One region of the Paenibacillus sp. p3-SID867 genome, then DNA from elsewhere that is predicted to be linked to it. Evidence: riboswitches for the same ligand, from Rfam matches in the RefSeq annotation. Region 1 holds a riboswitch; the other holds the start of a gene.
The links. A riboswitch is a leader RNA that binds a small molecule or an ion and turns the genes downstream of it on or off. The one in region 1 is predicted to bind cyclic di-GMP.
Positions count from the first base shown of each region.

Region 2: it holds a riboswitch for cyclic di-GMP, as region 1 does, so the genes downstream of both, M4D81_RS27205 (helix-turn-helix transcriptional regulator) here and M4D81_RS19545 (non-ribosomal peptide synthetase) in region 1, are expected to answer to the same signal.

Region 1 covers NZ_JAMBDM010000009.1:171,211-175,427, forward strand. Annotated here, with positions in the region: gene M4D81_RS19545 (non-ribosomal peptide synthetase) at 1-1,871, opposite strand, end outside; cyclic di-GMP riboswitch class I at 2,078-2,172, opposite strand; gene M4D81_RS19550 (NHL repeat-containing protein) at 2,746-4,217, opposite strand, start outside.
Region 2 covers NZ_JAMBDM010000017.1:45,260-49,476, reverse strand. Annotated here, with positions in the region: gene M4D81_RS27215 (ABC transporter permease) at 1-902, shown strand, start outside; gene M4D81_RS27210 (Spo0E family sporulation regulatory protein-aspartic acid phosphatase) at 1,225-1,416, opposite strand; gene M4D81_RS27205 (helix-turn-helix transcriptional regulator) at 1,581-2,309, opposite strand; cyclic di-GMP riboswitch class I at 2,457-2,551, opposite strand; gene M4D81_RS27200 (YitT family protein) at 2,697-3,353, opposite strand; gene comA (phosphosulfolactate synthase) at 3,533-4,217, opposite strand, start outside.

The DNA of each region.
Region 1 (4,217 bases):
ACTCGATACCCTCGGATCTTCACTTGATCGTCGATTCGCCCGATCATTTCGATATTGCCATCCGGCAACCACATGGCAAAATCCCCCGTTCGATATAACCTTTCCCCGAGGAGCGGATGTTCCACAAACTTGGCTTCTGTCAATTCCAGCTGATTCACATACCCCCGCGCGATACCGTCTCCTCCGACGCAAAGCTCTCCTACTACTCCGATCGGCTGAAGCTTCAACTGTTTATCAAGAATATAAGCGGAGGAATTGCATATTGGTCTGCCAATTGGAATGGTCGATTCGAAATCACGTTCGATCGGGAAGTAAGTGGAGAACGTCGTGTTTTCCGCCGGACCGTACATATTGATCATCCGCAGATCGGGGCACCTCTTCCTTACGGCATTTACGTGCTTTGGCGATAACGCTTCTCCGCCGACTAGCAAGGTGTCTAACGTACGAAAGACGTCTGGATCCTGTTCGGCCAGATTATGGAACTGAGCCGTTGTCAGGAACCAAGCCGTAATGCGGTGACCGATGATGGTTTCCTTCAATTTATAAAGGTCAAACAGGTCCGTGTCCTTCATCAAATACAAGGTAGATCCGTTCAAAAGGGATCCCCAAATTTCAAAGGTCGACGCATCGAATGTTATTGTACCGGTTTGCAAAATTCGATGCTCCTTGGAAAAGTTGAAATAATTGGTATTCTTGACCAATCTTACGATGTTGCGATGTTCAACCATGATCCCTTTTGGTGTCCCCGTTGATCCGGAAGTATAGATGATATACGCAAGACTTTGCGAGGTTACTGCAGATATCGTATGGGAACAGCTGTCAAGGCTTAGCTTCGCGTTGTCCCAATAAATTACTTTTCCTTCAAATGCAATGTCAGGCTTCCAACTGGAAGGGGCCAGCAAAAATCCCGCCCGACTGTCCTCGAGCATATATTCGATTCTTTCGCACGGAGAATCGGCTTCGATGGGCATATAAGCGCCGCCAGCTTTCAATATGGCTGTAAGCCCGACAATCATACTGACAGACCGATCCGCGACAATGCCAACGACGCTCTCCGGCTTAACGCCGTGATCCTGCAGTGCTTTTGCAAGCTGATTCGCGTGATCGTCCAATTCCCGATAGGACATCTGATGGTCCTCGGTCATGATCGCCGGGCGATCGGGGGTTAAGCGGACTTGTTCCTCAAACAAGTAATGGACCGTTTGGCTGGAAGGAAAGTCCCTCTTAGTTCCGCTGAAAGCCTGAATCTTTCTCTCCTCTTCTTCTGACATCATGCGTATGTCGGCAATCACCTTCTCGGGGAAATCAACGACTTCATGCACAATTCGGCTCAAGTGGCCGCTCATTTGCTCGATCGTTTCTTTTCTGTACGAGCGGGTCGAATATTCAAGGTGTATCATGATAAATTCCTTCTTAAAAGCCGTCAAAGCAAGCTCAAACGTCCCCAACTGATCGGATTCATAAGGAGTGGCATTGGCGTTTTGCCAAGTAAACGCCGCTTTGATGAACGGGTTACCGCTCAAATTCTTTCGCATATTCCGATCTTCGAGTGCTTGCATCGTGGCATGCTTGACTTCTATCAGAAACTTACCTAATGGCTTATGTACAGTAGGAGAGTAACGTATAGGAAACATCTGTCTTTCCAACAGATACCCGATTACAGGATCATCCTCGCCGGTATATTTGGCAAGTAGGATCGCATAACAAGCCATAAGTGCCATATCCACAGTTATTCCGAAATTGAACGCAAGTTCATGGAGTTTTCGGGTCGTTGCAAAATCAAGGGAAAAACTAACCCGGTTTCCTTCATCGTTGGCCCATCCCCCCCGCGGCATTTCGTCAATTGATACTTCATATGTCGTTTGTTCCATGACCATCAACCTCCCGGACTATCGATTCATTAATGTCTGATTGTTAACGAACAGAAAAATCCTCTTCGCATTCTGCGATGAAGCAGTGTCCCCCTTCAACCCCAAACTAGTTTTTTTATAGCGAAGCCATCGTTGTTTTATGGAACGTCAAAAAAACCCCTTTCTTCAATTCAAAATAATGAATAAAACGGAGGTTTCCCGTTGTATTCGGCAACTGGCTGGCATTGCGGTCGCAGTAGATCCCGCATTAGCCCCTATAGCTTTGCGTCGCCACCTTTCGGTGGGTTTGCTATTGTCGTACAAAAATAGTATTTAAATTGTAAACCATGATTATATTATGTATTCGATTTACATTTACTGTATCTTGTTTCCAAATGAAAATCGATAGGTCTTTTGTTCAATATTGTCTTTCAAGAATGGTTTTGATGATATTGATAACCCTCATGAGACACTAGGTCGCAATAGTTAATCTTTACTAATTTTTGCTATTCCCCGACTTCACTCCACTTCACTTAACTATGTATTAAAGCTATTTTGTTCATTAGACAGGATACGTTTTTCTGTTATTACCTGGACATTAGATGATGGCTGATTAAGTCAATAGTTCTATTTTACAAATTCACCCCTATATCCGTTGCCCTAATTACGACAACGGAAATCATTAGATTCAATAACTTTTGTCTCTTGTCATCCGGGACTAAAATACCGTTTATAACTGGTCATGACATCTCGCTTCCGATCAGAAAACTTTCATAAGTTCAACTCACTTGGTAATTCCATTCTTAAGTTCCCGGTCTAATGGATCACTGGACAATAAAATAAAGAGCCGTTGTCCAGGACAACGGCCTCATATTGCTATATGTCATGAACAGTTTTAAAAAGGGCCGGTTATTTTTACCTTGATTTTATTGGATTCAACCGTTATCCCGTTCAATGTAATTCGAATCGACAATTCGGCTTGCCCCGGATGCTTGGCGATAATCTTTCCTTTTGGGTCGATCTCCGCCTTATCCGGACGACTGCTCAAATACTCAATGTGAGCGCCGGATAACTCCTTAGTCGTTCTTCCTCTCTCAAGGAAGACTTCGTAAGAATAATCGACTTCATCCCCCGGGTGAAGCTGGAGCGATTCAGCCTCGAGCTGTACTTTGTCTAGCGGCATGACCAGATTCGGGTCGCTATACTTCATCAGCTCGCTGCCGTATTTGAAATAGAAGTTGCCAAAGTCGTCCTGCGCAAGCTTTTCCGCATTGCTCTCCAACAAGATGGACAGCGACTTGCTTGCTGTGTCAATCTTAAACATCTTGCTCGTGTACGTGTGGTCAGCAACATATCCCGTATAAATGGTACCGTACACATTGCCGTCGGTTCCAACGGTCAAGCGAGGATTGCTGTGTGCATAATCTGCTGTAGGAAACATATCCTCGCTGTAAATAATCTTTTGGCGTTCCGTATCATAGATGAACAGAGCCCCCAGCGCCATTCCCCATATGTTACCGTCCGGGCCCCATATCAAAGAGGTTACTGCTTTTTTGCCCGGAACAGGTACCTGTTCCAGCTCTACTCGGCCTGAAGCCGTATCGTAAATGGCAAGCTTCCCCTCTCCGCCGGTCATTGCTCCGGTGGCCATAAACAGCTTTCCATTCTTGTAAAGCAACGAATTGATCGAATGGCCGGATATAATGTCGCGCTTCACATCAAACTTTCCGGTAACGGGATTGTAGACGGTAAGAGCCCCGCCTGTTTTGCCTGCGATTGGATAGGAGCCGATATATAACAGGTTTTCTTCCTCGACCCCGAGCATGGCTACGGGCCGGTCTTGCTCCGAACCCAGCTGACCAAGCCGCAGCGGATTATTCGGTTCTGATGGGTCCGTTCGGTTCCATGGTTTGGCTGGATCGTATTCAAAGATGGTCGCTCTAGGATAAACGCCGAGATACATCTTTCCGTTCAATGAGCCGAATCCTTCGACTTGGCCGATTTGAGGATAATGCTTGGTCTCGTTACGGGTCGGCGAGTAAATTCCCATTCCCCCGCCTGAAATGAAGCCCGAAGACAGCATCTGCCCGTCTGTGCTCTTCCCGATATTAAACAATTCCACAAACTGTGCCGGAAACGGAAGCTCCGGCGTCTCAATCAAACCGGTTTCCAGATTGTAATAAAATGCCCTGCCGCTATTTCCGGCCAATCCGACCAAGGTCCAACCCGGATACTTTGCCTGATCCAGCTGAACATAACCAAAAGCGACGCCTGCTCCTTTGACATCCACGCCCAGCGAGCCGTAAACTCCCGTTCTCACGTTGTATGAATGGAGAGACCATTGCTGCGCACCACCTGGAAGGGTTT
Region 2 (4,217 bases), on a different contig from region 1:
AAAGCGACCCTCGGGTTCACAGTCTGAACTGGTCCGGATCAGCCACCGGCGTCATCGCCATGGCCGAAGTGGATGACAAGCCTCAACAGACATTTAGTCTCCCTTTGACGGTCGTAGAAGGCAGCATGGACGAGATCGGATTTGCCTCGCTTGCAGGCCGTAATCCTGCACTCCCTAATGAAATTTCTATCGGAATCAATATTGCCCGTAAATTGCATAAAGGCATCGGCGACGTACTCACGATCTACATTGAAGGCGAACCGCATCCAGTGCTGATCACCGGCACTTTTCAGTCCATTTCCAATATGTCGAACGTCGCCAGGGTCACATCGGATCTTGTCGAGCAGTTGAATCCGGACGCCGGGTTTATTCAACTAAAGGACAATACGGACAGCGATGCGTTTGTGCAGCAGTTGAACGAACGTTACAGCCCTTCCATTCAAGCGCTGAAGCAGGAAGTGCTGCTCGATTCCGTATTCAAAGAAGCTGCGGCGGTTTTGCTCATTCCGATGAGTATGCTGGCCCTACTGTTTATGGCTGTCACTTGTCTTATTGTTTATACAACTTGCCGGCTGCATATTCGTAAGGAAACGAAAACATATGGCATTTATGCCTCGCTCGGCCTGACCGCAACCGACATTCGTCGTGCCTTGACAAGCGGCATTGCCGGACTGGCTGCGCTCGGTGCGCTGGCTGGCATCGCTTGCGGCGTCTACGCATTGCCGGCCGTGCTGCGCGGTCTGCTCTCTGCCTATGGGATTGTCAAGCTGCCGCTTATCATGGAATGGCCGCTCGTCATTGGGCTGACTCTGATCGCGCTTGTTATCGCCATCAGCGGCTGCTGGCTGGCTTCGCGAATCCTCCGCCGCACCTCCCTTCGCGTGCTGGTCATGGATTCATGAAGGCCGTCCATGAACAGAAGATGACCTCCGAATGTCGGAGGTCATCTTTTTACTTCTTGCCTTAATAAATCTTCTTATTTTAATTCACATCGTATTTGTTCTTTCCACTTGATAATATTTGCGATGGCATTTGTTTCACCGCCTAAATAGATATCTTCTATGGTCATTGACCAAAATTTGGGCTTGTGATCTCTTTCGTTATGCGGAAGAGGATTTGTTATTTTACCCACCTTGGTTACTGACTCTCGATTTTTCTTGAACGCTGGAAACACATAAGGCACAGAAGGTATCTTCTGTGCCTTGATTCAAATATGAAGAAGATCTACTTTTTTTTAATATATTCCTCTTGGTTTTTTAATTCCATGTAACGAATAATCAGCTTATCCAACGACTGTGAAATTGCGACAACATCTTGATGCACCAATTCGAAACTGCTGGCCACTCGCTCAAGTTCTCTTCGGAGAAGTTCGAGTTTTTTCGATACTTGTTTGAGTTCACTCTCGATAGAAATCACCTTGTTCACCCACCCCCGTCGTAACAAGTGATTGATGACAGTTGCCACAGTTATCGATAACGCGAATCAGTATATATAACTTACTTATCATTATAAATTTCGACGGTAACAAAAAAAATACCCATAATTGGGTAATCTTTATTTTAAGACAAGTTTTATGACGGTTATGTAAATTTTTTAAGAAATGCTCCTTTGTGGTTGACTCTCGTTTTTGCATAGATCTTTTTAATAAAAGTACGAACCGTGCTTTGGCTAATACCATAAATATCAGCAATTTCAGGGACATTTTTATTCTCAAGCCACCCATAGGCTATTTCTTTCTCGCGATTCGTTAATTCATATTGGTGAAAGTGAGAATAGATCAGCTCCCTTTGCAGAACGGGATCCTTTTGAGGTAATTTTTCTTCAATATTCTTGGCCAGGTGTTCAATGAGCGGTATGGCAAATGTAACTTCGTGCAAATAATGAAAACTAAGACCAAGGTAGCCTATGATCACATTTTTTATTCGAAGGGGAGTACAAACACACGCCAATTCTGAAAACACGCGATTACAATGCTCGGCCCCAATTACGACAGAAAGCGCTTGTTGTTCCATAGATAATGAAATAGCGTTGCTTCCTGCGTCTTTCATTGCCAACGAGGTCCCATTTTTTATATTATTCCTCTCGAGGAAACTTCTTAAAGAACCTGTTCCGCAATAATCGATAACGGCACCATCCGTATCTGTTATAACAAATAAATAAGGTATGGACAGCAAATTGTTCATATTCCTGGTTTCCTCTTGCAGCAAATAAAGAATTTCTTTCCGTTCAATCAACCTTTGTTTTATTTCAGTCATACTGAGGATATTAGGAAAATGATTGTTTACTTCTACCAGTGTTCTTTGACCCATTATTTCCCTTCTTCCCTTGTAAGAATAAGCGTTAAATAATGAAATCGATCTACTATTCATCGCTGCTGCATTCGACAGCTCACAGCAAAAAATAAAAAAACCATCCATTATGAACCATAGCAAAATAGGACGGAGGCTTCCGTCGTATTCGGCAGCTGGCTGGCATCGCGGTCTGAAGAAGATCCACATTAGCCCCTGTAGCTTTGCGTCGCCGCTTTTCAGCGGGTTTGCTATTGTCGTACGAAGAGTATGAATTTGTCGAATATCCAAACATGTTATGACTTATTCAAACTATAACTTACATTGTTTTTCATTTAATATAGGTCGTACGACCCAAATTTCCATATTTTTGTTATATTTGTCAATCACTCTTACCCATATACAGAATCACTTTTTGCGCCAAGCGGGTTGATAGACCGATTTCGGGGGAGGGAACTGGTGAATCCAGTTAATGATCCGGGTCGATATCCACTGGCATACAACTGCAAGGATAATAATTTTCCAATCGATCACATAGGCAGCGAAAGCGAATATGATTCCATTCATCCAGAACAATGAGGTGCCCGGGTTGATTCTTTTATACTTATAAATGGCTAAGGCAACATAACCGATTCCCCCATTCGATACCCTCTGCTTTATGAGGATGGCGACACCTGTTCCGAGAATAACCGAGCCGAATAGAAGATCGATCCATACGTTGCCGAACGGGGGTTCTAGAAACACCTCGAAGAAATTAACGGAAACGGACGTCACTGTTATAACAAATATGGTTCCAAAGGCACTGACACCATCAAGATAAGGGACTGTAAAGGCAAGGAAAATAAAATTAGCGAGCCACAGTCCGAGACTCATCGGGATCTCAAACGCATGGTTCAGAAGCACCGCGATTCCAGCTCCTCCCCCCGAAGGAATGGCGTGAGGAAACAAGAACATGGCCATGGCAAAACCTTGAATGATGGAGCCGGCGGTAATGTAGAAAAGTTTCTTGGAAGCATGACGATAGAAAAAGGGGCTCTTCCGCCCGGGTATGATCTGTAAGTTCACACGGAATCATCCTTCATAGATTAGAGTAACAAGCTAGTCCTGCTTTTTTAAGTGTATGCTTGTTCCCTGGAGGGGATACCGGGATAGATCTTTTTAACGAAAATATGTATAGGCTGACTCTGGAGATATCCATAGGCAGCCCTCTAGTATTTATCATTCTCTTGTGGTTTGGTCTATGTTTAAATTACGTAACAAAATCCATCGGTTTGTTTCTCTCTCACCCCGAGTTCAAACGTATCTTGACGAAGACCCCGCCGCATCGTTTCAAGGGAAAGCACTTCGGTGGGTTGGATATTTCCCAAATGTACGTGAGATCCAAATTTGCGGAGAAGCATCGCTTGCTGCTGCTTAAGAGGTGCCTCCCAAATCAGCTTTCTTGCATCCGACACGTTGTCGATGATATTATTTATCATTTCTTCCTGACACTCACCATGCTTATCGTAAATACCGATGCCTAGTCCAGACTCGCGCGCTTCAACAATGATAAACTCGGCGCCTACGTCTAAATCCGCTTCCATTGTATAGGCTAGCATTTCGGCGTCGATGTGGGAACCGGATTGTTTTTTACCATACTCCGTATAAACCCGAAGTCCGCGTTGTTTACCTTCCCGGATGAGTTCCGTTCGTTTTTTTCGAGACATCTCAATCGTGCCGTCAGATACTTCTATCGCGTTAAATCCAAGACGGCAAACGGTATTAAAAAATGCGGGGACGACATCTTGCTGCACGGCTGTCTCAAGCAAGGTCCCGCCGGGCATGACCGTGATTCCATGTTGTTTGGCTAGATTGATCTTGTATAGCAGCATTTCCGTTTTATACAGCGGAGCCGTCCCAAAACCGAATTTGACACAATCGATGTAATCC